DNA from 3 places in the Peribacillus sp. NPDC097284 genome. Region 2 is predicted to be linked to each of the others. Evidence: riboswitches for the same ligand, from Rfam matches in the RefSeq annotation. Region 2 holds a riboswitch; each other region holds the start of a gene.
The links. Region 2 has a riboswitch for cobalamin ahead of metE (5-methyltetrahydropteroyltriglutamate--homocysteine S-methyltransferase). Riboswitches for the same ligand answer to the same signal wherever they lie in the genome.
Positions count from the first base shown of each region.

Region 1: another riboswitch for cobalamin. It lies ahead of ACIQXU_RS14415 (ribonucleoside-diphosphate reductase subunit alpha); the one in region 2 lies ahead of metE (5-methyltetrahydropteroyltriglutamate--homocysteine S-methyltransferase).
Region 3: another riboswitch for cobalamin. It lies ahead of ACIQXU_RS14105 (hypothetical protein); the one in region 2 lies ahead of metE (5-methyltetrahydropteroyltriglutamate--homocysteine S-methyltransferase).

Region 1 covers NZ_JBIWCZ010000007.1:124,487-134,614, forward strand. The annotation lists gene ACIQXU_RS14400 (SulP family inorganic anion transporter) at 814-2,262, shown strand; gene ACIQXU_RS14405 (hypothetical protein) at 2,344-2,490, shown strand; gene ACIQXU_RS14410 (manganese-dependent inorganic pyrophosphatase) at 2,539-3,468, opposite strand; cobalamin riboswitch at 3,757-3,938, shown strand; gene ACIQXU_RS14415 (ribonucleoside-diphosphate reductase subunit alpha) at 4,076-6,370, shown strand; gene ACIQXU_RS14420 (ribonucleotide-diphosphate reductase subunit beta) at 6,413-7,465, shown strand; gene ACIQXU_RS14425 (flavodoxin domain-containing protein) at 7,455-7,874, shown strand; gene ACIQXU_RS14430 (cold-shock protein) at 7,940-8,137, opposite strand; gene ACIQXU_RS14435 (hypothetical protein) at 8,341-8,835, opposite strand; gene ACIQXU_RS14440 (GNAT family N-acetyltransferase) at 8,945-9,388, shown strand; gene modB (molybdate ABC transporter permease subunit) at 9,389-10,042, opposite strand; gene ACIQXU_RS14450 (hypothetical protein) at 10,039-10,128, opposite strand, start outside.
Region 2 covers NZ_JBIWCZ010000004.1:3,297-13,424, forward strand. The annotation lists gene ACIQXU_RS09930 (D-2-hydroxyacid dehydrogenase) at 1-68, opposite strand, end outside; gene ACIQXU_RS09935 (aminopeptidase) at 214-1,323, opposite strand; gene bcp (thioredoxin-dependent thiol peroxidase) at 1,335-1,805, opposite strand; gene ACIQXU_RS09945 (potassium channel family protein) at 1,868-2,290, opposite strand; cobalamin riboswitch at 2,573-2,770, shown strand; gene metE (5-methyltetrahydropteroyltriglutamate--homocysteine S-methyltransferase) at 2,910-5,216, shown strand; gene ACIQXU_RS09955 (acyl-CoA thioesterase) at 5,209-5,685, shown strand; gene ACIQXU_RS09960 (ABC transporter permease) at 5,729-6,514, opposite strand; gene ACIQXU_RS09965 (ABC transporter permease) at 6,519-7,310, opposite strand; gene ACIQXU_RS09970 (ABC transporter ATP-binding protein) at 7,352-8,359, opposite strand; gene ACIQXU_RS09975 (hypothetical protein) at 8,510-8,830, shown strand; partial or broken gene chbG (chitin disaccharide deacetylase) at 8,881-9,626, opposite strand; gene ACIQXU_RS09985 (glutamate-1-semialdehyde 2,1-aminomutase) at 9,845-10,128, shown strand, end outside.
Region 3 covers NZ_JBIWCZ010000007.1:59,512-69,639, forward strand. The annotation lists gene ACIQXU_RS14070 (DUF445 domain-containing protein) at 1-940, opposite strand, end outside; gene ACIQXU_RS14075 (YheC/YheD family endospore coat-associated protein) at 1,079-2,428, shown strand; gene ACIQXU_RS14080 (YheC/YheD family endospore coat-associated protein) at 2,458-3,528, shown strand; gene ACIQXU_RS14085 (YheC/YheD family endospore coat-associated protein) at 3,532-4,899, shown strand; gene ACIQXU_RS14090 (YheC/YheD family endospore coat-associated protein) at 4,950-6,092, shown strand; gene ACIQXU_RS14095 (YheE family protein) at 6,153-6,356, shown strand; gene ACIQXU_RS14100 (hypothetical protein) at 6,415-6,606, shown strand; gene ACIQXU_RS14105 (hypothetical protein) at 6,636-6,860, opposite strand; cobalamin riboswitch at 7,089-7,290, opposite strand; gene ACIQXU_RS14110 (MBL fold metallo-hydrolase) at 7,386-8,207, opposite strand; SAM riboswitch class I at 8,534-8,643, shown strand; gene ACIQXU_RS14115 (methionine ABC transporter ATP-binding protein) at 8,713-9,729, shown strand; gene ACIQXU_RS14120 (methionine ABC transporter permease) at 9,716-10,128, shown strand, end outside.

The DNA.
Region 1 (10,128 bases), on a different contig from region 2:
AGAAGGTTAAGTTTAAATCGGTTTCCGATATCACCTGCAGATCTTGTCGGGAAAAGTTCTTAAACGAAAAACCTAAGTCCTAGGGATATCTATTCATTTCCTCGTCTTCCTCCTTCTGTTTTTTTAAACATTATCGTGTTTTTCTGTATATTTATAGATTTGATTCTTTTTTATGTTAAGATTATTTAAGGTGAAAATCCACAAACCAGACATATCAAGCTTTTGTCGTGGTGGGTAGATTTCCAAGATTTACTTTTTTCTTGGTTTTTTTCGCCTAAAATTAGTTTAAAAGAGGGTTAAAATGCTTTTTCCTACTATCAAAACGGATGAAAGACACATCGTAAAAGACAAACATACCTGTGTATGTGGTACGAGATACAACGTATTCGCTATGTTAACCAGAAGAGACCTTAGAAAGATCATCTTCAAGCATTACAAAGAAGTAACCTGTACAGCATGTAAATCTAGCATTATACATAAAGAAGAATAAGCAGGACATATCCCCCTCCTCTCTCTAATGCTTCTACATACTCATGCAATCAAGTCCACCCCTTTCATAGTATTATTTCATTCATCCCACAGTGTAAGGAACCGGAATTTACTTATGACTCGTAAGTTCAACAAAAAAAGACCATCTCGGGTCTTTTTTTGTTGAAGGTGGCCCACTTGGATCTTTCTATTTGGCCTAATTGATATAAATAAGGAAATTTCCATTCAATTATGAATCCATAGATAGAATAATGAAGTCATGCTATAATCTAGTACGTTACAATAGCCAATCCATACTTATATAGAGAAAAAGGAAGTGTCGTTTTGAATATATCTACATTAAAACAGGAGTGGTTTTGCAACGTTCGCGGAGACGTACTTTCCGGAATCGTCGTTGCCCTGGCCTTAATTCCTGAGGCAATAGCTTTCTCCATCATTGCCGGGGTCGACCCGATGGTGGGATTGTATGCTTCCTTCTGCATCGCCATCGTCATCTCCTTTGTTGGTGGAAGACCAGGCATGATTTCAGCGGCGACCGGGGCGATGGCACTCGTGATGGTTGACCTTGTAAAGGATCATGGCTTGAACTATTTACTTGCCGCAACTATATTAACTGGGATCCTTCAAATTCTACTGGGCGTCTTTAAAATTGGGAAGCTCATGAAGTTTATACCGAAGCCGGTTATGACTGGCTTTGTGAATTCTTTGGCCATTATGATTTTCATGGCTCAGCTCACTCATTTCAAAGGGGAAACGTGGGTCATGTATGTCATGACAGCTGGTTCACTCGCCATCATCTACCTATTCCCACGGATAACCAAGGTCGTTCCTTCCCCGCTGGTCGCAATCATCTTCATGACCATCGTGGCCGTTGCAACAGGGGCTACTGTACGGACCGTAGGCGACATGGGGCAATTGAGCGAGGCTCTTCCCATGTTCTTGATTCCGGATATCCCTTTGTCATTCGAGACATTGGCCATCATTTTTCCTTATTCCATTGCCCTAGCGTTTGTCGGATTGCTTGAATCCTTACTAACGGCTCAAATCGTTGACGAAATGACCGATACGGATAGCAATAAAAACCGGGAGGCCAAAGGTCAGGGAATAGCGAACATCGTGGCCGGTTTCTTCGGCGGGATGGCCGGATGTGCAATGATTGGACAATCCGGTATCAATATCAAATCCGGGGGACGAGGTCGGCTGTCCACTTTCGTCGCCGGGGCCTTTTTGTTAATCTTGATCGTGTTATTGAATGATGTCCTCATTAAAATTCCGATGGCCGCCCTTGTTGCGGTCATGATCATGGTTTCCATCGGGACGTTTGATTGGTCCTCCTTGAAGAGGCTTCGGATCACTCCTAAAACCGAGGCGATAGTCATGATCGTAACGGTTATCGTTGTTCTTTATACGCATGATTTATCCAAAGGCGTATTCGCCGGGGTACTCTTGAGTATGATTTTCTTCTCGGCTAAAATTTCAAAAGTGTCTGTCGAGAAAACAGCGGACAACCAGGATCGGCAAATCACTTATCGAATAAAAGGCCAGATGTTTTTTGCATCGGTCCAGGACTTCATTTCGAAGTTTGATACGAAGGAAAAAGCAGATTCCATCATCATTGATTTTTCCAATTCGAAAATATGGGATGCCTCGGCTGTAGGAGCCGTCGAGAAAGTCATCTTAAAATACAGAGTACAGGGGAAAACGGTTCAAGTGCTTGGCCTTGATCAGGAAAGTTCTCAGCTGCTAAAGAGCCTCGCCTCATATGAAAAGTAAAAGGATGCATGGCTCCCCTGCATAAATTCTTGCTGAACCGCCAAACTAGAGTGAATGATACTCTGGATTGGAGGGAAAATCATGTCATCCGAACAGGATTATACTGCAGCAGATTTATCACCTGACCTTCTCAATGAGTTAAAACTCTTTGAAGGAAAAATACGTGAGGAATCAAACAAAGAGCTTATCGTGATTGCGTATGAAAAAGAGAAAGAAGCGTTGAATTGAAAAAAGGACTCGAAGCCACTTTCAAAGTGGCATCGAGTCCTTTTTTTATTACTTAGCGAAGATATCTGTTAAAACTGGTACAATTTGTTTTTTACGTGATACGACGCCTTCCAATACAGCAATGTTCTTATTCAATGTTACGTTATACGCTTTCTCCACTGCATCCGCTGATGCTCCTAGAGCCAAGGCAACGGAATCATTCGTTAAGATATCCGTTACGACGAATAAGAATAAATCCAATTCTTTCGCGGCAATAACTGCATGAATCGCTGCTTCAATTTCTGATTGCTTTGCAAGCACTTCATTCGGGTCAACAGCATTCACTTGAGCAATCTCAACTTTTGCCGTTCCCATTGAAAATTCTTTTGCATCAAGTGTGATGAGCTGATCGATGGTTTTGTCACTCAGGTCAGCACCCGCTTTTAGCATCTCCAAGCCATATGTTTCAGCATTCACGCCAGCAATTTCCGCTAATTCCATAGCAGCTGCGACGTCTTGCTCCGTGCAAGTAGGCGATTTGAATAATAAAGAGTCGGAAATGATGGCTGAAAGCATAAGTCCTGCAATGGCTTTAGGCACTTCAATTCCGTTTTCTTTATAAATCTTATTTAAAATAGTAGCCGTGCAGCCAACTGGTTCTGCGCGGTAATATAAAGGATCACTTGTTTCGAAATTAGCGATACGATGATGGTCGATGACTTCCAATACGCGTACCTGGTCAATGTCTTCGGCACTTTGCTGACGTTCGTTGTGATCGACTAAAATCACGCCATCCGCTTCCCCAGCCACTTTTTCAACAAGGCGGGGTGCTTCGAATTTAAATTGGTCCAACGCATATTGTGTTTCACCATTCACTTCACCAAGACGAACAGGTTCAGCTTGGATGCCCAGCTGCTTTTTTAGGTCAGCATAAGCGATTGCTGAACAGATAGTGTCGGTATCCGGATTCTTATGTCCAAAAACTAATATTTTTTCCACGATTTTTTCTCCTTTTTCCTAAATGATTTGGCAGGGATTTTTCTTTTCATAACCAGAATCCCTAGTTTTGCTATGCAATTTATTTTAACACAAAAACCCTGACATTCCGCGATGGAATTTTGTATTCCTCCCTATATTCTTTCATCATCCTCTTCCTTTATCCGACCTTGTCAATAGATATGAATCAGTTTTTCACAAATATATATGTTGAATTATCAGCATGGATGGCTTACGATAATATAAGCATACATACTAGATATTGACTTTTCTAACAACATAAATAACTATATATAGAATTATTAACCAAGGTGCCAGAGATGGCTGAAAAGGGAATCCGGTGTGAACCCGGAACTGTCCCCGCAACTGTAAATGTGACGAAATGAGAAAACCACTGTATAGCTCTCTATACGGGAAGGACTCAAAGTAGGATGATCATGAGTCAGGAGACCTGCCTGGTTTTTTCAAGTTTCTTATTCTTCGGGGATTGAGATGATGAAACGATAGTGTAACGGCTATTTTTTCATGGCTCTTTTATCCTATCGTTTGATCCGCTCAATTTATTGGGCGGTTTTTTTTTATTCGCGTACATTTAAGAGGAGGAACATTTATGACTCAAACATATAACCCTACCATAAAAAATGACACAGAAACAAATTCAATCCAGCTGGACATGTTATCCAAGGATTTCGAAGGCCGTCTTGATATGGAAAAGTTCAAAAAGCGTTTTACTAAATGGCTCGATCGAAAAGGTGATGCTTCAGAAGAACAAACATCGAAAAAGTTGATCCAGCTTGCACTTGAAAGTGTCGATATCGATGCCCCAGACTGGACATTCGTCGCCGCAAGGGAACTATTGAATGCCATGTATCGTGATGCCCAAAAGAACCGGGGCTATGAAGGCCGGAACTATGGACCTTTCTATGAATTGATTCAAGAACTCTCTCAGCAGCATGAAGGCCAACGTTACCCTGTTTATAAAGCAGAGCTTCTCAACTCCTACACAAAAACGGAAATCGAAGAATTGGGTTCGGTCATCGATCCGGAAAAAGATAAACTATTTTCATATATCGGAATCTATCTTTTGAATGATCGCTACTTGGCCCGTCCAAAAAAAGACAAGGTCTATGAACTTCCCCAGGAGCGCTTCATGATCATTGCCATGGAAATCATGAGACTGGAAAAAACGGAACACCGACTGCAGCTTGTTAAAGAAGCCTACTGGGCAATGTCGAACCTATATATGACGGTAGCGACCCCTACCCTCTCAAATGCCGGAAAGACACACGGGCAATTGAGCTCATGCTTCATCGATGCAATCGAGGATTCAATCGACGGAATTTATCAATCAAACTATGATGCCGCAAAAGTTTCCAAGTTCGGGGGCGGCGTTGGTCTATATGTCGGGAAAATCCGTTCGCTTGGTTCTGATATCCGCGGTTTTTCCGGTAACAGTTCAGGCACGACTCCCTGGATTCGCCTCTTTAACCAAACGGCCGTCAGCGTCGATCAATTGGGGCAACGTAAAGGCGCAATCGCCATCTATCTGGATGCGTGGCATAAGGACATCATGAGCTTCCTTGACTTGAAGACGCAAAACGGCGACGACCGCTTAAAGGCGCATGACATCTTCACGGGCGTCTGCATCCCCGATTTATTCATGGAAGCCGTGCGTGACCGGAAAGATTGGTATCTCTTCGACCCGCATACCGTGAAGCAAACCCTTGGGTTCTCCCTCGAGGATTTTTATGACGAGAAAAAAGGGGATGGCAGTTTCAGGGACCATTACGCCCTTGCTGTAGAGGCGGCGGAGAATGGCATACTTCCAGGCTATAGTTTCGAGAAAATCAAAGCGATGGACATTATGAAAGGCATCATGATTTCACAATTAGAAGAAGGCGTACCCTATATGTTCTACCGGGACGAAGTGAACAGAAAGAACCCGAACAAGCATAAAGGGATGATCTATTGTTCTAACCTTTGTACGGAAATCGCCCAGAACTTAAGCCCTTCAACGATCACCGACGAATATGAAACGGAAGATGGCGATGTCGTCGTAGTTCGCAAAAGCGGGGATTTCGTTGTCTGCAACCTTTCTTCCATCAACCTGCCTCGCGCGGTGAACAGCGATGTATTGGAGAGACTGATCCCGATTCAGATCCGCATGCTCGATAACGTCATTGACGTGAATACCTTACCGGTCAAGCAAGCTTCCATTTCGAATAAGCGCTACCGCTCAATCGGCTTAGGAACTTTCGGGTGGCATCATTTACTGGCGACGCAAAATATCTACTGGGAGTCCGATGAAGCCGTTCAGTACGCCGATACCTTATATGAGAAAATCGCTTATTTAACCATTAAAACATCCAATGAATTGGCCAAGGAAAAAGGAACCTACCCATACTTCGAAGGGTCCGATTGGCAAACGGGGGAGTATTTCGACCTTCGTGACTATAGAGATCCAAAATGGTTGGAATTAAAAGAAGAAGTGCAGCAGTATGGTACACGAAACGGCTATTTAATGGCAATCGCCCCCAATTCATCGACTGCCAAAATCGGTCATTCCACGGATGGCATCGACCCGTTATATGAAATCGAGTTTTATGAAGAAAAGAAAAACTTCAAATTTAAAGTGACAGCGCCTGGATTGACGCCCACTACGTATGAATACTATAAAAAAACGCGCTTCCATTTGGACCAAAAGGAAAGCATCAAGCAAAATGCAGCACGTCAACGTCATATCGACCAAGCCATCAGCTTCAACCTGTATGTACAAAACACGATCAAGGCTAAAGTGTTATTGGACATACACCTAACAGCATGGGAAAGCGGATTGAAATCGACTTATTATCTTCGTTCCACTTCATCCGAATACGACAATGCCTGTGAGAGCTGCTCCAGTTAACGAGTGGGAATGGAATTTACTTTATTGAAGGAGATTTTACAGATGACAAACCATATCAAGAAAATCAGGATGCTCGAACCAACCCATCCTACCAAGGCAACCGGCGTTTTCAAAGGAGAAGCATCAGGCTTTCTCCTTTGGAACGACATTCAGTATGAAAAATTCTATGATACCTATACACAGCTCATCAACAATTTTTGGAAGCCATCGAGCGTGAACATGATCCAGGATAAAAAGCAGTGGGGTGAATTGGATGAGGATATCCAGGACGCTTTCCTCGACATCCTCACGATGATTGCCGGGATGGACAGCCTGCAAACACCAACATTAGTGGAGATCCTTCGATACATCAAGGATCCGGCAGCAAAGGCGATCCTCGCCAACATGGCCCAGCAGGAATCCATTCATAATGAATCGTATTCTTACATCCTTGCTTCCTTGATTCCTGTCGGCAAGCAAAAACAGCTTTTTGACCGGATCAAAGAACACCCGGAAGTAATCAAGCGGAACCATCCGATCGTGGATGCCTACCAAACATTTGTGGACGACCCTAGCCCTCAGCACTTATTCGAGGCGCTCATCCATTCCACGAACCTTGAAGGGATCTATTTTTACCTGGCTTTCGCCTTCTACTACAATCTGGGCCGGCAAAATCTGATGACCGGTTCGGCAACGATGATTTCCTATATTCATCGCGATGAAATGGTCCACTTCGATTTCATTGGCATGCTTGTACAAATTTTAATGTATGAATATCCGGAACTGAATAATGAAGACAATACGAAGTTCATCTATACGACGATTGAAAAGGCCGTCGAGCTTGAAAAAGAATGGTCCGAATATATGCTTGAGGATATCCAAACAAAAGCAGATCTCGATTTGGACGAGTTCAACGAGTATATTGAATATATCGCCAACAAACGATTACGCATGCTTGGACTTGAAAACTTGTATCAAGAGTATAGCGAGAACCCGATGCCCTGGATCAAAACGTTCGACGATGAATCCATCGGGCTGACGAAGACCGACTTCTTCGAGCAAAAATCAAGGACCTATAGCCAAGTAAATGCAAGCAACGGGTTCGATGAGCTTTAAAGCCGCCATCGTCTATCATTCGGCAGGCGGCAATACAAAGGCGCTTGCTGAAGTCCTTGCATCCCTTTTGCCCGAAGCAGAGCTATTTCGGGTTCTTGAATTTGATATACGTACAGTGCATGAGTATGATTCGTTGATTGTCGGTACTTATACTTGGGGAAATGGCGAGCTTCCTGCCAGAATGTCCGCCTTCTATTCGGAGCTAGAGCAAATGCCGATTTCCCACCTGAAAACAGGAGTCTTCGGAACGGGTGAAACCAATTACAATCATTTTTGCGGAGCCGTCGACCAATTTCGGGACATGCTATTTGCCAAGAGCCAATTGGTCGCTACATTGAAAATCGAACAAATGTATCAAGAAGTGGACCTACCCAGGATAAAAAAGTTCGCCTCTCTATTTACAAACTAACAAACTCCCAAGCTTGTAAATACAAAATAAAAAGACCCCAAATTGGGGTCTTTATTAACATTCAATTATTTTTGAACGTTAGCAGCTTGTGGTCCACGAGCGCCTTGCTCGATTTCGAAAGAAACTTCTTGGCCTTCTTCAAGTGTTTTGAAACCTTCACCTTGAATAGCTGAGAAATGTACGAATACGTCGTCTTGTCCTTCAACTTCGATGAAACCGAAACCTTTTTCTGCGTTGAACCATTTTACTTTACCTTGTACCATGTTAGTTCCTCCTGTGTTTGGAAAAAATCCATTTTTATACTATTTTTGGTTCTGGATAATGTCTCAAGAGGAACCCTAAAACGGTAAATCCTTCTATCAAACAACTTATTCCGAACAAAAATAATTACCCATATTATATCATGGGTAATTAACTGAAAACAATATTAATGGGAGTAATTTTGCCGACAAATTATCCTAAAATTCTACATTTTTCTTTTTTTGCTTTGACGGAATCCTTCATCCAATAAGTAGCGCTCCGCTTCGATTGGACTTTCGAAACACTCCTCTAAGTTCGGTCCTGAGTATACGTTCCAAAGCTGATCTTCTCTAACAAGCGAAAGCTCCTGCTTTTCACGGCCAATCCAAGTTCCCTCCAACCTAGCGAACTCATCGTCCGCCTCCTCTTCTTGCATAACAGGAGGTTCGGATAAATAGGATAGGGCAGTTTTGATCAATGCTTTTAATTCCTCTTCGGAATAGTCACGTATATTGATGAATCCTTTGCGGTCTGTTTCCTTCTTTTTCAAATGCCCTGCGTATACGAAGCCATTGCCATTCGGATGCAGGTGCTGTACGACAATTTTCTTCTCCTGAACACTGCCGGGAAAATGGAAATTGACGCGTCCTAGTGAAACATCTTTCCGTTCTAATTCCGGGAAAGTTTCAATGATACTTAATTTTTCTTCAAATGTTAACAAATTTCTTCCTCATTTCATTAGTTCATCTTGTTTGTCGATTATAACACAAGAAACCATCATTCTGTTTACCTACTTCTATTATAATGGATTTTAAGGAGATGATTTACGCATGATGATGAATATTCCAGAATTACGCTCCATCCATGGACAACAACTGTTTTCCCTTCAAAAAAAAGCCTATGCAGTGGAAGCGGAATTAGTTAGATTTGACGAAATACCCCCATTGGTAGAAACGTTTAATCAATTCTTACGCTGCAAAGAAACATTTATCGGTTTTTTTGTTGACGATACGGTTGCCGGGGCCATTTCCTATAAAAGTGAAAATGGACTGATAGAGATTTGCCGATTGGTCGTACACCCAGATCATTTCCGAAAAGGCATTGCACAGGCCCTTCTTACCCACCTACAACTGACGATTCCATGGAAGAAGCTATCCGTTTCGACCGGTACCTTGAACATGCCTGCACGTAAACTGTATGAAAAAAATGGCTTTATTCATAAGAAAGACGTGGAAGTCGCACCTCAATTTTTCATTAGTTTATACGAAAAATAATCATTTTATGTACGTCACGATGAAAAGCATGATGAAAGAGATGGCGATGATCACACCGACCCATAGCCAGGCTAGAGTCATATTCCCTGAATCCATGGCTATATATATCGCGGTCGGTATCGTCTGGGTCTGTCCCGGGATGTTTCCAGCAAACATGAGTGTCGCCCCAAATTCCCCCAAGGCTCTTGCTGAACTCAATATCGCTCCGGTCAGGATGGATTTGCCGGCTAATGGAAGGGATACATACCAGAATAACTTCCATTCACCCGCTCCATCCACTCTCGCGGCATTTTCTATTTCTTCATCTATGCCCTCAAAGCCCGTTTTGGCCGATTGGTACATAAGCGGGAAGGCTACAACGGTAGAAGCAATAACCGCCGCCCACCAGGTGAACATGATTGGTTGGCTAAACACCTTCTCGATGACTTGACCTAGCGTTCCGTTTTTACCGAAAAACACGATCAGTAAAAAACCAACGACGGAAGGCGGCAATACGAGGGGCAGCAAAAACACGGTTTCCAGGATGACCCTTCCTCTGAAGCGCTTTTTGGCCATGATGCGGGCAAGCATGATTCCTATAATAAAGACGAGGATTCCCGAGATTCCGGCTATCTGAACGGACAGTCTAACAGGTGACCAAAAGTCCGCGGTCATGATCCTTGCCCCACAGTCGACATCATCAATGAAGGAAAACGCAACAGTTGCTCTTCTAAGAAATAGTTTTCCTTAGCTAAAAACGG
Region 2 (10,128 bases):
TCGGGAAATGCTTGTGCCATCTTCTTTTGAATGTCTTCATTCGGAATGATTGTTGAAAATACTAACATGATTATCTCTCCTTTTCTTTACATAAAAAAACACGGGCACTGAATGTCCCGCGCAACTTTCTATGAGGAGGTATTCCCTTACTAAATCATATTCAGGGGTCCTCTATTTGAGTTGGACAAACGCCTCTCCCTATTAAAAAGGGCTTTATTTTAATTGATTTGGATTCAATTCGCATAATTCCCGTGGCACGAATAAACCGTCCTTACGAACCAGTATATCATCAAAGTAGATCGCTCCGCCGCCATATTCGGGTCGCTGGATCAAGACCATGTCCCAATGAGACGATGATTGATTTCCATTATCGGCCTCTTGGTAAGCTTGACCAGTGGCAAGATGGAGGCTGCCACTAATCTTCTCATCGAATAGGATATCACCCATCGGTTCCATGATATACGGATTGATTCCCAGGGCGAATTCCCCGATGTACCGGGACCCTTCATCCATATCGAGCAAACGGTTCATTTGGTCCGACTGATTGGAAGAAGCTTTCATGATTTTTCCCTTTTTAAATGTAAGGGTTATCCCCTCAAATACCTCTCCTTGATAGGCGGAAGCAGTATTGAAGGAAATCGTGCCATTGACACTGTCTTTTACCGGTGCCGTGAACACTTCACCATCTGGAAGATTGTTTTTACCAGCGCAAATGACAGCGGGGATATTTTTAATGGAAAAAGCCAAGTCAGTCCCCGGCGATATGATCCGAACTTGATCCGTTTGATCCATCCAATCCTTTAGAGGCTTCATGGACTTTTCCATTTTGTGATAATCAAGTGTGCACACGTTTAACAAGAAATCTTCATACTGCTCAAAGCTCATGCCGGAATTTTTTGCAGAACCAATGGTCGGATAATTCAGTAACACCCAGCGCCGGTTATTGACGAAGAACATGGTGGACGTTTTCATGGCATCCTCCTGAAGGCGATATCTCTCATGAGGGACACTCACTCCTCGCCCTTCGTTTCCATCGCCCGATATGATGATGACTGCATCCACATCTTCGTATTTCTTATAATTCCATTTTGATAAGGTATCGAGCTGTTCCTTAACATTCCCTTTTAGCAGATGACTGGTAATTTCGTCATCTTCAAGTTCCGCATAAGGATAGGCCCCCATTCTATAGGCTTCGTCAATCAGTTCCTTCAATAGGGCCTTTGCTGCAACAGGCCCACGGATCAAGACTCGCTCTTTCGCCTGCAGCCTCAGTGAATGATGAATCAGCTGCTTGGCAAGCTTGATAAGTCGCTCATCCTTCATTAGCCTGTACCTTATTTTTCTAGGTCACGAAGAGTTTCCAACGCTTCTTCGACGTGGCCCTTTACTTTGACTTTACGCCATTCTTTAACGATCGTTCCTTCCTTATCAATCAGGAAAGTCGAACGCTCAATGCCCATGTATTCCTTACCGAAGTTCTTTTTCAATTTCCATACGCCATATAATTCAGCGGCTTCTTGCTTTTCATCAGCAAGCAACAGGAAAGGCAACCCATGTTTTTCAATGAATTTTTCATGACGTGTTACCGGGTCCGGGCTAATGCCTATGATGACAGCATCAAGCTCTTCGAATTGTTCATTAGCATCACGGAAATCACAAGCCTCCGTCGTGCAACCGGGTGTCATGTCTTTTGGGTAAAAATATAATACAACGTGTTTACCCTTGAATCCTGATAGGGTAACTTGTTCTCCGTTGTTTGCTGGTAATTGAAAGTCTGGTGCTTTTTCTCCAATTTCGACCGTCATTCTAAACCCTCCATTTCTTTCATCATGGTAAGCGTACCCAATAATCGAAAGAAACACAACTTTCATTTCTTGTTCTTTCTTTCCTTCTGTTCAAAATCGATGACAGCCCTGATCACAAATGCCGCAGGAAGCGTATAGCCAATGAATGCTTGGATTGTCGCGATCATCCGGCCAATGCCGATTGGGGAGATATCCCCATATCCGACGGAGAACATCGTCATCGCACTAAAATAAAATGAAGTCTTCAGCTGCTCGGAAAAGGTTCCATCCAAGCGATTGCCCATATCAAGAATCACCGAATGATTCTGAAGCTCGTATAATAAATAAATCAGTGCAAAACCGACTAATAATGTCGCATATAAATTGCCGAGCCACAGCATATCTTCAAGAGAAAACTTCTTTGCCTCCGACTCAGAAAGAAATAAGGTCCGAATGCTCATCACCATGCAAAAGATAATCCCCACAATCAAAATATAAAAGGTCATCCCCCACGCCTCATTTCAAAAACAACCCACTTCCCTTATACATACTCTTTTGCGAGTCAATATATGCTCGTTTTAGGGGTCAGACCCTATTTCCCAGCTGCTGCACCATCAAGAAAACATAGATACAGCATGGGTTCTCGTGCCACATGGTGGGGGTCAGACCCCATTTCCCGACTTTTTCCTTGTTGACCCATTTGGCCGGGATATGCTAAGATGGGTTAAGTTTTTATAATATTTTGTAAATTTTAGTGTCCGTGTTTATGCGGACGGAGTTTTTTATGAATTTCATATGTGGAGATAGGTTCCTAAGCTTTTAGGATTAAAAGGGAAGTCCGGTGTAATTCCGGCACGGTCCCGCCACTGTAATGGGAATGTATAGCGCTTTTGTTTGATGCCACTGGTCCTTTTGGATTGGGAAGGCTTTTAGTGCTAAGGAAGAGTTCCCTGAGTCAGGAGACCTGCCTATTTCGACAACACTGTTTTAACCTACGGGAGATAGGGAGGTGTTAGGGACCTTATAATGATAAGGGGTATTTTCGTGCCCCTTTATTTTAAGCATTTCTAACTTTCTCTTTTGACGGTTAGGGATGCTTTTTTGTTGTTATTTCATTAAAAGGAGATGGATGTGTTGAAAAGTAGTAATATAGGGTACCCACGAATCGGTGAAGATCGTGAATGGAAACGTACATTAGAGGCATATTGGGCTGGAACATTAAACGAAACGGAATTCACGGCGCAATTGGAAGCGATCCGTTTAGGCAATTTGCAAAAACAAAAAGATCAAGGCATCGATATCATCCCGGTCAACGACTTTACGTTATATGATCAAATGCTCGATATGTCCGTCATGTTCGGCCTGGTGCCAGAACGCTATTCGGCTTATAAAGGCGGCATGGTCCCCCTTTCCGTTTATTATTCAATGGCCCGTGGGAACAAGGATGAAGTCGCTTCCGAAATGACGAAATGGTTCAATACAAATTATCATTATATCGTTCCAGAGCTAAAACAATCCCAGCTTACGTTGACAGAAAACAAGCCACTTACTGCTTACCGTGAAGCCAAGGAAAAACTAGGAATCGATACGAAGCCGGTTATAGTCGGACCTTACACATTCATTTCTTTGTCAAAAGGCTATGATAAAAAAGATCTTCCGGCCATCATCCTGAGCCTGTTGCCTTTATACACAAAAATTTTGCGAGAGCTGGAACAAGAAGGAGTGAAGTGGGTGCAGGTCGATGAACCCTCCCTTGTTTCTTCCCTTTCCAAAGACGAGATGAAAACTGTTACATACCTGTATGAAAAATTGAACGAAGCTGTCCCCAACCTGAACATCATGCTGCAAACATATTTTGATGCTGTAGAGCACTACCAAGAAGTGATTGACTTGCCCGTTCAAGGAATTGGCCTTGATTTGGTCCATGACAAAGGAAAAAATCTCAGCAATCTTCAAACAGTCGGCTTTCCAAAAGATAAAATACTTGGGGCCGGTGTGATTGATGGGAAAAACATTTGGCTTTCTGACTTGACGAAAAAAATCGGGTTGGTCGAGTCCATTACGAAACACGTATCCGAAGATCGGATTTGGATTCAACCTTCCTGCTCCCTGCTACACGTGCCAGTGACGGTTCGAAACGAGACAGAACTGGCCAGCAAAGTGAAAGAAGCCCTTGCCTTTGCTGATGAGAAACTAGAAGAAATCACGCTTTTGGTCAGAGGGAACAGCGAAGGTCTAGAATCAATCGAAGAAAAGCTGGCGGCAAACAAAGCTGCATGGCAGACCTTAAAGAATTCAAAGGCCAGAAACCATAAAGACGTTCAATCCGCTGTCGAACAGGCGAAGCAGCAATCCCATGGCCGTACCCTGCCATTTAAACAGCGCTATCAAAAACAACAGGCGTATTTCAACCTGCCCTTCCTTCCAACCACGACAATTGGAAGCTTTCCGCAGACCGCGGAAGTTAAACAGGCCCGCGGGAAATTCAAACGCGGTGAATGGACGGCTGATCAATATGAAGCATTCGTGAACGAGGAGATTAGCAGATGGATTGATATCCAGGAAGAAATCGGATTGGACGTCCTTGTGCACGGGGAGTTTGAACGGACCGATATGGTCGAGTTTTTCGGCCATAAATTGGGTGGATTCGTCTTCCTTGAAAAAGGCTGGGTTCAATCTTACGGCTCCCGCTGTGTCAAACCTCCCGTCATCTATGGAGATGTCCATTTCATCGATCCGATGACGGTCAAAGAAAGTGTGTATGCACAAGCCTTGACGAAAAAAACGGTGAAGGGAATGCTGACCGGTCCTGTTACGATTCTGAACTGGTCGTTCGTCCGTGACGATATTTCACGGGAAAATATCTGCTATCAATTGGCATTGGCCTTGAAACAAGAAGTAGAGGCACTGGAATCAGCAGGGATCAAAATGATCCAAGTCGATGAACCAGCCCTGCGTGAAGGCCTTCCATTGAAAAAAAGCGACCGTGATGAGTACTTAAACTGGGCGGTCCATTCATTCCTGATTTCCACTTCGAGCGTCGAAGACACAACACAAATTCACACCCATATGTGCTATTGTGATTTCAATAGCTTCATGGATGTCATTTCTTCCCTGGACGCTGATGTGATTTCCATTGAAACGTCCCGTAGCCACGGCGAGCTCGCTTCCGCATTCGAGGAGAAAACATATGAAAAAGGAATCGGCCTTGGTGTGTATGATATTCATAGCCCTCGCGTTCCTGCAGTGGAAGAAATGGTCGATATGATCGAACGTGGCATCAAGGTACTGGATAAAGACCAATTTTGGATCAACCCTGACTGTGGCCTGAAAACAAGGGGCGTTCCAGAAACCGTCGCTTCACTGAAAAATATGGTCGAAGCCGCAACGGTTGTCCGGAATAAGCTATTGGTCCAACAGGAAAATGACTGATTTAACAACAGGCATTCCCGTTCAACAGTCACGGACGTTTTTAACGGACCTCGTTTTTCCACCTGATACGAACCATCACAATACCATCTTTGGTGGAAAAGTGATGGCTTATGTGGATAAAATCGCCTGCATTGCAGCGATGCGCCACTGCCGGAAACCGGTCGTAACCGCTTCAAGCGACTCCTTTGACTTCCTGGCCCCCATCAAGACCGGGGATGCAATCAATTTGGAAGCCTATGTCACCTGTGCCCATCGAACGTCAATGGAGGTATTCGTAAAAGTAGAACGGGAGAACCTGTTGACTGGCGAAAAGCAACTCACCGCCCGCGCTTTTTTAACGATGCTTGCGATAGATGAAGATGGAAAGCCCATACCGGTTCCACAGGTCCAACCGGAAACGGAAGAAGAAAAACGGCAGTACGTCCAAGCACAAGCTAGATATGTCGAGAGAAAAAACAAACGCATATAAGCAAAAAAAATCCCTTCAACAAAATTGTTGAAGGGATTTTTTTTTAGTTTCCTGCTCCGCGGTACCTTTTCACACCCTGATTCCAAATGAAGATCGAGATCATGAAAAAGACGACCCCTATAACAGGTGTGGCAAATGCATACGCGTACCACTCTTCTTTTCTAAGAAAATAGGAAGCGGGATACACACCGACAAAGGCAAATGGCAGCACCCAAGTCAGAACAAAGCGGATGACCTTGTTATAAATATCAACCGGATAGCGCCCGTAGTTCCCGATGTTGTACATCATCGGCATGATGGACGTTTTGGCATCAGACCAGAAGCCGATGCTTGCAATCGCAACAAAGATGGCGGCATACGCGAGTGCCCCGCCGATTGCAAAGATGATGAAGAGAATCGGGTCATACCAAGTTAGTTCCAGGTTTAACGAAACACCGGAATAGAAGATGATGATCAAACCGGTCACGACTCCAAATAATGATTCAAGCTCAATCCGCTCTAAGATGACTTGAAACAGGCTGTGAATCGGCCTTGTTAAAATCCGGTCCATCTCCCCTTTGACGATGTAGCGATCGTTGAAATCCCAGATGTTGAAAAAGGATGAAAATAGTGCAAACGGGATAAGGAAAAAACCGTATATGAAAATGATTTCATCCCGGCTCCACCCGCTTAGGAACTCCGTATGTCCGAAGACCACTAAGATAAACACCAGATTCACGACTTGGTTCAACAAATCAGAAAGAATCTCGATGACGAAATCCGCCCGGTACTGCAATCTCGTTTTCATATACTGACTCACATATTGAAAAAACATTGATACGTAAAACATCCCATCAACCTCCCTGAATAATCAGCTGTTTTTTTGCGACTATCCATAAAACCTGGATGGGGATAACGAGAATGATGACCCAGATCAATTGCTGTAAAAGAGCCATGCCGATGTCTCCCGTTCCGTATCCATTTGTGAAAATCATACTCGGGACATAGCTGATTCCTTGAAACGGCAGAAACTTCATGATGTCCTGTGCCCAGATTGGATAAAAGCTGATAGGCAATAACAAGCCTGAAAACAAATCAACAATGACCCGTTTTGCCCGGATCAATCCAGCATTATTATATAAGAAAAATGTCGTGATTCCCGTTAGCAAATTGATTTGCGTATTGATGATGAAGCTGAATAACAGGGAAATTCCGAAAAGCCCCCATGTTGCCGGTTCATTTGGCAAATGGATGGGGAAAATGATGGCGACGAGCAGCATACCTGGAATGGAGAAGAAAAAGAAACGGAAAATCCCCTCACCCAGGCCTTGCATCGTCTTCATCCCTAAATAGTTATAAGGTCGAATCATCTCGATTGCGACCTTGCCGTCCTTGATCTCATCGGCAATCTCACGGTCAATATTATTAAAATAAAAGGCGCGCGCCATCCAGGCAACCGCCACATAGGTGGTCATCTGCATGCTGGATAACCCTTCAATGGAACTTTTCTCTCCATATATTGCATTCCACAAGAAATAATAAGCACCAATATTGATGCTATAAATTAAAATACCGGTATAATAATCGGTTCGATACGCAAGCATCATCAAAAAACGCATGCGAATCATCGCAAGATACTTTCCCATGGTCCTCTCCCTTCTTGGTAGACACATTTTTTCTGAAAGAGTCAGACCGTGCCCTCTTCGTAAATATTACGAACAATCTCTTCGATGGACGTTTCATGGATTTTGACGTCCTTGATTTTAAAATGTGAAACGACAGCGGCGACCAGCTGTGAAATATGATCACTTTCTTCTTTTAACACGGCTATGTATGCATGATTCTTTTCATCGTGCTCCCAATTGACGTGAAAGGATAACGGCAAGGATTGCAGTTCATCCAGTTCGACTGGCTCGATGAATTGGAAGTGGACCTGTTTTTCCTCTGCCCAATTATCTTTCAAGCTTTGCAATTCCCCGTCATAAATGATTTGACCTTCATCAAGCATGATCACCCGCTCGCACAAGGCCTCGATATCCCCCAAGTCATGCGTGGTCAGAAGGATGGTCGTGTTGTATCTTTCATTGATTTCCTTCAGAAACTCACGGATTTTCATTTTCACTAACACGTCAAGGCCGATTGTCGGCTCATCCAGGAAAAGCAACGGTGGATTGTGTATCAAGGCAGCAGCCAGTTCACAACGCATCCGCTGGCCAAGGGACAGCTTACGCACCGGCTTATCGAGTAACGGCCCGATATCCAACGTCTTGATTACATGTGCCATATGATCGTTATATTGTTCATCAGACACCTTATATACTTTTTTCAGCAGCCGGAAGGATTCCTGGACGGCGATATCCCACCAAAGCTGCGATCGTTGCCCGAAGACGACCCCGATGGTCTGGGTGAACTTTTCCCGTTCTTTATGCGGATTCATGCCATTGACCATGATATCACCGGACGTCGGCTCCAAAATCCCCGTCAGCATCTTGATCGTCGTCGACTTGCCTGCCCCATTTTCCCCGATATACGCTACCATCTCACCCTTTTTTACAGTAAAATTGATATCGTTGACAGCAGGCACGATTTTATAATTTCTTGTAAGTAAGTCGCGGAAGGCCCCTTTTAATCCGGAACGGCTTGAAACCGACTTGAATTCCTTCCGTAATTGATTAACCTGAATTGCATTGCTCATTATGTTATTTTCCTCCATATTCCTTGTCCTAATCAAATAGTTTAGCCAACCTCAGCTTTTTAAACAATAAAAATGCCTGGATTCAGGATATCCTGGGTTGGGCGAATTTCGACGATGTATGTATTACCTATAAAAAGGAGACTAATCGCTATGAATATAAAAAAGTTATTGCTCACGCAAATCGAAAAAATCGTACTGGAATTACGGTATGATTTCTTGTACGAGGACGAATACGACCAACTATTGTGCCAGATCGTCCAAAGGGATTCGTCCGGCTCCATCGAAAATACCCCACTAAGCTTTCATTTACATATTAATGAAGAAAAAGGAACAGGACACGCAACCTACTACCAGGCCCAAGGCGAAATCAAACGCCAAACCTTCAACATCGAAAACCCAAGCACCATCCTAGATATAATGTCCTTCATAAGTGAAACTTTGGGGTCAGACCCCATTTCCCAAACGAAATAATTCATCCAAAAAGCTGTACCATCAAGGGTTACAGCTTTTTGGATTGGGGGTCAGACCCTATTTCCCAACTCTTTATAGGAGACTAGTTCGATGTCACGCACGGCTATGGCTTTTTGGATCAATGGGTCTGTCAGGATGGCCATTTCCTTTACACGTGGCAGGGCGTAGGAGCTTCCGTTTAGTATCGATTCGTCTATATACCCGGGATGGCACATGATTTCGACTGTCTCGGAGGATAGACTTTTATCCAAGATATCAACTAAATGACCTGTCGTCAGGTCCGATCCGTAGAAATCCGTTATCAATTTCTCTGTCCTTTTCACCCCTTGATAACCATGAATTGCCCCATCCAATTTCCGAACCGGCAAGCCATGCGCTTTCGCTATCTTTTCAACGATGGGATAAACCTTCTCCAAGCCGTGAACATGGTGATGGCTATCAATGTGAGTCGGTTCCAGCCCCAATGATAGAAATCTCTCCATTTGGCTGTTCAATTCTTTTTCTATATCCGCAGGATCAGCAAACTTATGCATATCCCCGCGTTGATGAAACGCACCATCCTCCCTCACCAGCGAAGGAACATCGCTTCTCACTGGAAAGCCGCAGGTCAAAACCAAGTGAATCCCACGCCAAGATTCGGGTTTTCCTTAGCCAGCGCTACCGCATGCTCGGCACCCGGCATATTGGCCATCAAAGTTGCCGACGTCACGACACCATTCTGAAAACATTCAACAATCCCCAAATTAATTCCCTTACAATACCCAAAATCATCCGCATTAATAATCAGCTTCGTCATCCTTATCCCCCTCCCATTCCCCTTGCCTACTGCTATGAATATACCAGACCGTGGGGGTCAGACCCTATTTCCCAAACAAAATAAAAAGCATGAAAGCTTGGTATATATGGGGTTCGGTCTGCTTGTTTGGGGGTCAGGCCCCATTTCCCAGCGATTTTAAAGTGGAAAAGTGCTATGATTAGGAGTGATTATGTTTGTATTTTTAGGAGGTTTTTAGATTGGATTTTACTAATTCGGAAATTATACATAAAGAGGCATTGGAGCATATCGTCGGTGGGGTTAATAGTCCTTCCCGTTCTTATAAAGCCGTGGGCGGCGGTTCGCCGGTGGCCATGGATCATGCCAAGGGAGCTTATTTCTGGGATGTTGATGGCAACAAGTATATCGATTATTTAGCGGCATACGGCCCGATCATCACAGGCCATGCACACCCCCATATCACAAAGGCGATCACAAAGGCTGCAGAAACAGGTGTTTTATACGGTACGCCGACAAAACATGA
Region 3 (10,128 bases), on a different contig from region 2:
CAATTAAATAGTCCGCGGCTTTTTCAACAAAAATCGGAACACCTTTGTTGACGATGGTATCCGCAAAACTAGCCGTCAGTTCACGAACCGGTTTTTCCATGATGGAAGCGACCGGAATCCATTCTCCCGTTTTTTCTGTAATCAGCGTGCGGATCGTGTCTTTTCCAATTAATCCTTCCACTTTCTCCATATCCCATTTTTCAAGGTTTCTCAACTCTTTTTCCATCATGACCGATAATAAGTCGACCGTCCGGGATTGATCAAAGAATTTAATGATCTCAGGCTGAATCTTATCGATCAACTTTTCATTTCCGATAAACATTTGAATCAAGTTAATCATTTTTCCTCGCTCTTTGAAAAAATCATCAAGCATTTCTTCGAGTCGTCCCTTGCCATCGGCACTGTTGAAGTATTCTTTCCCCTTCGTTACGATATATTTCGAAATGTCCGGGATTGATTTCACCGCTTTTTGCTGGATATTCAAAGGAATGATGTCTTGTAGACTCTTTCCTCGGTTTTCCGCTGCCCATGTTTCGTATTTACCAAGGACGAATGTCTGTAAACGCTGTTCCATTGTCAGGGAAGAATTCTTCATCCCCAATTGGTCCAACAGTTGTGCCGTACTTTTTTCCGTGGACAACGCCTTCTTCACTTCTGACTGTACGAAAATCTTCATATTCTTTATAGAGGCATCATTAATAACCTTACTTTGAATGCTCTCGGGTGTGATTAAATGTTCGACGACCAATTTCCCTAACTGCTTGGCTAACTCATCCTGCCGCTTCGGAATTAAACCCGGTGTCAACGGCACCTGCTTTCCAAAAATAAATATGGGCTTATAGGGTCTGAACAGCATGCGGATTGCCAATAAATTGGTGAACCCTCCTATGACTGCACCGACAACGACCATAAACAGTATTTTTACCCACAACTCATCCATGATGTTTTTCTCCTTTTATTGCTTGAAATAGGGGCTATATGACACGTTCTACTTTGAAAAACATAGAATGTGATATCCACTTTTGCCCATCATTTAATTATAAAAGGATATCAAACTTAGTGCAAACGGGGAATTATTATGACCTTGAAATACCAAAAAGTTTTTATTACGGTAAATTCAGCTGCTACAAGAAAGAAGGCACTGTTGTTTGTCGAAGAAAAACTATTTCAGGAATGGGACCTTCAATATGGAGAACCTCTTACGCTCATTGCCGGACGGCGTTCTGTCCCGGTACTTGTCCAAACATTCGCCTCACCGGAATCCACCATAAAGATCTCACATGATACGAACCAATTCTTATCTCTGCCTCCCTTCTCGGGGCCGGTCTCCGTTTCCTTTCATGCAGAGGAGAGAACGTTGCAAATAGCGCCTTTCCTTGCCGTCCTCATTAACCAGGGGCCCTTGCAGAGCGGCACATTCGGTGAAATGGAACCATTTTATCAGGAGATGATAGCCTATTGTAATCAAAAAGGCTTTCCTTTCTTTTTGGCAAAACCACAGCCACTTGCGGACGGGATCCTTACAGGATATTGGCCAGGGGCGAATGGGTGGGAGACCCTTGAGCTCCCCATTCCTGATGTGTTTTACAATCGGATCCACTCCCGGAAGGTGGAAGGAACACCACTATTCGAAAACTTTTCAACGGAATTGAAATCCCTTGCCATTCCCATGTTCAACGGGCGGTTCCTTTCCAAGCATGATGTGCATGAGCTTCTGCTCTCAGATTATACCCTGCTTCCACATTTACCCGAGACGGTGATGTTTAATGAACAGGAACCCTTCATGACATTTTTAGATAAGCATCCAGTAAGCTATCTAAAGCCCTCGACAGGCAGTCAGGGGCGGAATATCTGCAAGCTGACCGAATCATCGGGCAGATGGGTAATCGAGCATGCTGGAACAGAAAACAATATCCATACTATCGAAACGAAGGAGAAATTATTCTCGGCCTTGAAAAAGTTTTGCCGGAATCAAGCTTACATCCTTCAAAAGGGGATTTCCTTATTCGAGATCGATCAGAAATTAGTGGATTTCCGCATCCTGCTTCATAAAAACGGACAGCATCAATGGAAGGTCACCTCCATGGTTGCACGAATCGGGGATTCGGGAAATATCGTTTCCAACCTCGCACAAGGTGGTGTCATGAAGAACGGTTTCGACTTTTTAAAAGAGATCGTGGATCACCAAGAAGCCAAACGTTTATATCAAAGCCTTATCCGTTTAGCTAAGAAGACGGCAGTTGCGCTTGATGACAACCATCTGGAATTATTTGGGGAGCTGGGTATCGATTTAGCCCTTGATAGTAACAAGCATCCTTGGATCATAGAAGTGAATTCGAAGCCCTCAAAAAAATTCCAAGGTACCTATGAAACATTCCGGCCATCTGTAAAGTCGATTATTGAGTTTATGTATGCGATAAATGAGTGAAGACCATCCATAAAAGGAGTTGCTGGCACGTGTTAATAGGGCTAATGTCCACGAAAGATACACAAGAAAATCATTATTTCACCGAGCTAGCCAAGACGGCTAAAACCCTTGGCATGAATGTTTGTAAGTTCGTACCGGAAAATATGGACGTTGATTCGAAGAAAATCAAGGGCGAGCGCTTTGATGGGGAAAAAGAAGTTTGGCTTCCTGCTTCACTTGACCTTCCTGATTTTGTATATGACCGTTGTTTTCATGGCATTTCCCGTGAGCATAATGATATACGTGAGAAAATAAATTGGTTAAAAGAAAACTCGAATTTTCTTGGGCTTGGCCTCCCTGGCAAATGGGATGTTTACCAAACATTGAAAACCAATCCCCTGCTTCAAGCCTTTTTCCCAGAGACGGAGCGGGTCACGACACCTGAGCAAATAATCGAGCACATGGAACGACTGGAAAAAATCATCATTAAGCCCGAGTTTGGATCAGGCGGTCTTGGCATTTACCTTCTGACGAAAACTAAGGAAGGCACAACCGTCTCCATGACCAAAAAAGGAACGAAATATGACCGCCAATTCGAATCAAAATCGCAACTGAATAAATGGCTACAGCACTTATTAACTCGCTATAGTTACCTATGTCAACCTTATTTAGAATTGAGCAACCAGAAGAACGAACCATTCGACTTACGGATTTTGCTTCAGAAAAACGAAAAAAACCAGTGGCTGGAACGGGGGCGGGGCATTCGTCTTGGGAAACAAGATCATATCACTTCCAATCTGACGACTGGCGGAGAAGCCTTATCGCTTGAAGCCTTCATGAAAAAGAATCCTGATTCCATCCCAGTAACCGTCGAACAAACCATCCAGCATATCCTCCGGACTCTCCCTGTGGAGACGGAAGGCGCTTTTCAAAGGCTATTCGAACTTGGAATCGATTTAGGCATCGATAAGGCGGGGAAAATTTGGATTTTGGACATTAACTCCAAGCCCGGAAGAAAGATCATCCAAACACTCCAACCAGAGTCCATGAAAGAAATTTATCAAGCCCCGTTCAAATATTGCCAATATTTATCCGAACATCTTCTGAAAGCAGGTGAATGACCCATGCGAAAGACATACCCTGCAGAGATTGCCAACATCCCCGGCCACGTCCTTTTTTATCCGTCTGACCTTGGGGAATTGGGGGATATCGAATTAATTTATTTTGGGCAGCATTCCTGCCCTGCAGCCGTCAAGCCAAATCCAGCCATCAAGCAATCCATCGTACTCTCGAATAGTCTTGCCGATTCTTTGATGTTCAACGAGATCGATACTCCCCTTCATTTATTTATATACGGGAAGAGCCTTCATATCGGCCCACTCATTGGAATTTTCTCATCAGGCTTCACAGGCATTTCCAATAAACCGCTTGGGGAACGTTCCGGCTTTTTTTCGAAATTACTTTCTCTCAGTCAAACAACCGGTTGTATCCCCTTTGTTTTCGGTGAGAATGTCATCAATTGGGATCAAGAAACGATTAAAGGATATGTATATGAGAAGGAAAACTGGCAGATCAACGAATTCCCTTTTCCCAACGTCGTATATGACCGGCTCCCCAACCGAATGACGGAAAACCGTGAGGGGCCAAAGGAAGTGAAGCAAAAGTTCCAAAAGGAATATAAGATTCCTTGGTACAATCCTGGTTTCTTCAATAAATGGGATGTTTACGAACGGTTGAATGCGGATGATCGGGCTTTGCCATTTTTACCGGAGACCTACCCTTTTCAATCTCTATCCGTCGTCGAGACGCTTCTGTCGCATTATCGCCAAGTCTATATCAAACCCATTCATGGTAGCCTTGGCCTCGGCATTCATCAAATTCTGTATGATAAGCATGAAAATGTCTACTATTGCCGGTATAAAAATGAGGAACAGGAAAACAAATTACAAAAGTTCTCCACACTCGAATCCATCCTCAAACATGTATTTCATAATCGACCGCTTGAGAACCTGATCGTTCAACAAGGCATCCCGTTAATCCGCTCTTCAAAGCGGCCAGTGGATTTCAGGGTCCATACGAACAAGGACAGCAATGGGGTTTGGCAAGTGACGGCCATCGCCGCAAAAGTTTCCGGGGCTGGCAGTGTGACGACCCATATTAAAAGCGGCGGGGTCATCAAGACGGTTGCCGAACTATACGGAGATGACGAAGAAGCTAAACGGATCGAGGAAAAGCTATCAGAAGCCGCTCTTATATTAAGTGAAAGCATCGAGGAGCACCTAGATGGCATCATAGGAGAAATCGGCTTCGATTTCGGATTGGATAAAAAAGGGCAAGTATGGATGTTCGAAGCTAATTCTAAACCAGGCCGTTCTATCTTTTCCCATCCAAAGTTAAAGGAATTTGAACTTTTAACCAGGAAGCTCAGCCTTGATTATGCCATTTATCTTACCGAACAGACGATTTCACAAACGATTGGTACACAGAAATGAACATTTTTTATGATGTTCCCTCTGAGAGATGGAGCCATAACGAGGAAGATATGCAGCTATATGCGGGAGCCGCGAATGAGGAAATCCCTTTTAAGCAGGACACCCAGGATCAGACACTTTTTCCGATTACTTTATTTCCGGGAAACCGGGTGCTAGTCGTTGGTATCTTGACCTCTCTAGATCCAAAGAAGGAATCAGGTATAGGGGGGAATTTGACACTTTTTCAGAATTTATCTCAATATTTATCGAATCATGGGATATTGGCCTATGTATTCACGGTTGAATCCTTGCTTTCCAACTACATGAAAGGCTTCATCTTTTCTTCACAAACGAACACATGGAATGAGGTAAAATTACCACTGCCCGATATCGTTTATAATCGCATTCCCAAAAGGGGATTCGAAGCATCGGAAAGTTTTCAAGAACTCCTTTCCTTTTTTAAAGAACATCGCATCACTTTATTCAACCCTCATTTTTTGGATAAGTACTTGATGTACGAAGCATTGACGGAAGATGGATCTCTAGCCCGCCATCTTCCATCGACCATAGACCTATCCGACCCTACCCAACTAGCGGACTTCTTACATTTCCACAAACATATTTATTTGAAACCATGCAAAGGAAGCCAAGGTAAGGGCATCTACACCCTGCTAGAAAAACCTGATGGCACCCTCCAATTCAATAGCCTGAAACATCAGGAATTGTATTCTGATTTCTCCGCGTTTTGGGAAGCCAATAAGGCGTCGCTCAAAAAGAGGGGGTATCTAGCCCAACGAGCGGTCATTCCAAAGAAACTGAATGGACACCGATACGATTACCGTATTCTTGTTCATTATGAAAATGGGTTTTATAAAGTGACCGGCAAGGGCGTGAGGATGTCGCAAACCCAGGAAATCACAACCCATACACCAAGGGGGGGAAAGCTTTTTCCCTATCAGCAGCTACAAACGAGGCCGTTAAACAGGAAGTTGGCGAACATTGCGCAAAGATGTGGAATCATCCTCTCCAGGAAGTTTGGCTTTCTTGGGGAATTCTCCATTGATATCGGGGAAGATACATCCGGTGCTCTATTCATTTATGAAGTCAATTCAAAACCCATGCAATTTGATGAAGAGGAAATTGAAGCGAGCCGCCTACTACATTTAAAAAACCTGTTCATTGAATTAACTTTTCCGAATCACATAAGAAAATAACCTCCATCCTGCTTTTTCCATTATAATGAAATGAGAAACAGCGATATGGAGGTTATACATATGATTACGCATTTTCAATGGAAGCCGTTGCACAAGAATTTACCTGGCTGGAAGATTTCCTTTTACTTCAATAAATTGGCCGTCCAAGCCCTCTATCATAAAGATGGGTCCATTGAGTGGTTAACCAATCCGCCTGTAGAGTCAGAGGAAGAAAAACTCAAGGGCATGATTCATGATTTAATGGTGTACCACGTGTACGACTAAATAGAATAAAGAATCCCTCTTTGGCTAACACTAATAAAAAGCCAAGGAGGGATTTCATTTGGATAAAGAAAAGATTACATTTCTGAAGGATACCGAGTATGACGGTAAGGATTCTGTATATCTCGATATCGACCGTATCATCAATGAAGGACTTGCTGGCGGAAACGTCTATGAAGCCGCGGACACCTTGAACATTGAGGAAGCCCATGACTTTCATGATGAAACGGAACCGAACATCAATAAAGATTGAAAACAAGGGCTTCCCTTATGGGTGGCTCTTTACTTGATTTCTTGATAGCCGAATATTTCTAGATTCACTTGGCTAAAGGCTCTTTCAAGATTTGCTTCGTATTCTTTCCTATCTTCTACGTTTTTGCCATGAACCTGGATTTCCTCAATCAAGCTTGCTCGGCAATCATCTAAAGATATCATTTCTTCCACACAAAAGTTACGCATGATTTGCGCTTTTAAATAGTCCGTAAAATGCTCAACTGTACCAAACAATGATATGGCCCCCTATGATAGCTGTCCTGTCTAATTAGCAGGATTCTTTTTGAATGTTGTCCAATATGGACTTGTAAAAAACAAAAAACAACTTCCCATTCAGAAGTTGTTAGAGTGCAAACGAAACATAACAAAAATGACCATGATTCCCCATTTTTCTACAAAAATAAGAAAGCATGTTCTTGCTAATTTTTCGCACTTAACACCCCCTATCCTCGTAGGTTTCTGGCGTTGTGCTAAAAACGGGCAGGTCTCCTGGCTCATGATCATCGCTTTTCGAACCTTCCCATCTTTTCTTGCAAAAAAGACAGTGGCATTCCTTCGAATCGCTCTCATTTACAGTTGCGGGACAGCGTCGGATTCTAACCGACTTCCCTTTTAAGCAGATAAGCTACACTTTCTTATCTGCACCCATTTCTAGACGAAATACTATTTTTCAGTTTAACTGTATCAAATTTTCACTAGGATTACAATGAGGCTCCTGCCTTGTTCTTGGGCCCTATCTATCCTCTTTCCTCCTATTCATCATTTCTTCCTGTCCTCTGAATACACCCTACTCTCTTTCAGTATCGATGTAATGATATGCTCCGAATCCCATTCATGACCGGATATCTCGATAAGCGGATACCGATTAGGCAACACGTTTTGCTGAATTTCATGGACTTCCAATCCTTGATCATGCAAACGCAGAATTTCACCGCGCAGATTTTCCAAGTAACTGAGCTTTCTTCCAAACATTTCCTTTCCGTTCGGGACATATCCGGCATGGCAGCAAAAGACCTCTTTAAAATCATACTGAAGCAGTTTCTTGATGGATTCCATGATGACCGGGATAGATTCTTCCCTTAAAACGAGCTTCGTTTTCGGCGTTACAAACAGGTCACCCGAAAACAGCATACCATTACTATGGTTCAGGTAAACCATATGGTCCCTCGAATGCCCTGGCGTAAAGATTGGCTCCCATGTTTGAGTGCGTGAATGGACGATCCCTCCTAATGGTTCTGCCTTGAAGGCATCCCTATCTCCCCAAAAAACTCTACGATAATCGGGATATTCTGCATCCTTTGCACAAATATCGAGGGACATCGGATGAATATAGATGGGAACGTTCCTATGTTCCTGTATCCATGCGGCCCCACCCGTATGGTCCTCATGATAATGCGTCAGCGCAACCATATCGTAATCAGCGGTTTCAAAGAATGGAGTAAGTTCCTTCAACAAGATTTTTGCCCCCGTATCAACTAACATGCCATCGGTTAAGAACACATTCACGCTCATGCCTGATTTGTTTCCTTCCGGTGTCCCTTTTACGCAAACCACATCGTTTATCGTTTTCATTTCCAGCATGACTTTCCACCCCAATCATTTTTTTGGAAAAACTCATCATCCTTTATTTTCTAATTTACTTACAATAAATGTATTATCTCTCCATACTTTTTACAAGTATAATATTTTTTCTAATGATGGGAGTGATCAAAGTCCATATTCTTACGCAGACAGGCCATGTAAGATCCGGGACGTTCCGTGTAACTTAGCAAATGGCCACTATAATCTGGGCAAGTAGATCGTTTGATTCATAATCTTGATAAAATTCAAAAAATAATTGACATTACTGTATTTAACAAATAATATAGATTATATTAAAAAAATAATAAAATACTAAAATAGTAATTAACTTATCAAGAGTGACTGAGGGACCAGGCCCTATGACGTCCGGCAACCGCCCCACATCGGGAATGGTGCCCCTTCCTGCAGAATGAAATACCATTCTGAAAGATAAGACGGGATATAATTTCGCTGCCTCTTTCTGAATGATAGAGGTAGCTTTTTTATGTATAAGGAGGATAGCATCATGATTGAAATTCGTTCAGTTCGAAAGGAATATATCTCGAAGAATACCCGAGTTATCGGAGTGGATAATGTATCTTTAACCATTCAAACGGGAGAGGTTTATGGGATTGTCGGGTATAGCGGCGCGGGAAAGAGTTCATTGATTCGCTGTCTGAATCTTCTTGAGCGTCCGACCAATGGTAGCATCATCATCGATGGCGTCGACTTAACAACCTTATCAAGCCAGGAGCTTCGCAAACAACGCCAGAAAATCGGCATGATATTTCAGCATTTTTCCCTAGTCAGTTCCAAAACGGTTTTTGACAATATCTCCTTCGCCTTGAAAGCCGCCCATCAACCAAAGGAGGTCATTACTAACCGCGTTCTGGAACTTTTGGATATCGTTGGCCTTCGGGATAAAAAAGATGTTTATCCGGCTCAACTCAGTGGCGGACAAAAACAGCGGGTAGGCATTGCACGGGCCTTAGCGAATGACCCTACCGTCCTATTATGTGATGAAGCGACATCAGCCCTTGATCCAACCACTACGAAGTCGATCTTACAGTTGTTGAAAAAGATCAATAAAGAACTGGGCATCACCATCGTGTTGATCACCCATGAAATGGAAGTGGTCAAGGAACTGTGCCATCGTGTCTCCGTCATGCAAGATGGACGAATTATTGAAGATGGCCCTGTTTATGAAATATTTTCACAACCCAAACAAGAACTGACTAAGCAGTTCATCAGTAGCGTGTTGGATTTTGAACTTCCTCCCCACCTTATTAGGGAAAACAAAGGAACGATTATCAAAATACAATTTGAAGGGCAAACCGCTGGTGAATCGATTCTCTCGGATACTCTACAAAACTATTCTGTCAGAGGGAATATCCTGCACGGGAAAATTGAATATATCCAGGATCTTCCTCTAGGAATCTTGATCATCGAATTGATTGGTGAGCTTGAAGAAGTGCAAGTAGCCCTTGAATACATAAGAAGCCGGACCCAATCTGTGGAGGTGTTAAAGCATGTCACTGCTTGATTCCATCATCAATATTTTGCCTGACCTTAATAAAGCCTTTCTGGAAACGATTTATATGGTCGGAATTTCCCTTGCGGTTGCCCTCCTGATTGGACTGCCTCTAGGAGTGTTGCTGTTTACGACGACCAGGAATTTGTTCTTTGAAAATATCACGTTGAATCGATCCCTCGGTTTCGTGGTTAATCTAGTCCGCTCGATTCCGTTTATCATTCTTTTAGTCGCTTTGCTTCCTTTAACCGAATTCCTTACCGGGTCAACAATTGGACCGCTAGCGGCTTCCGTTTCCCTATCAGTCTCCGCCATTCCTTTTTTCGCTAGGATCGTAGAATCTGCATTGAGGGAAATAGATAAGGGAGTGATCGAAGCCGCCATTGCAGTGGGCGCTTCCCCATGGATGAT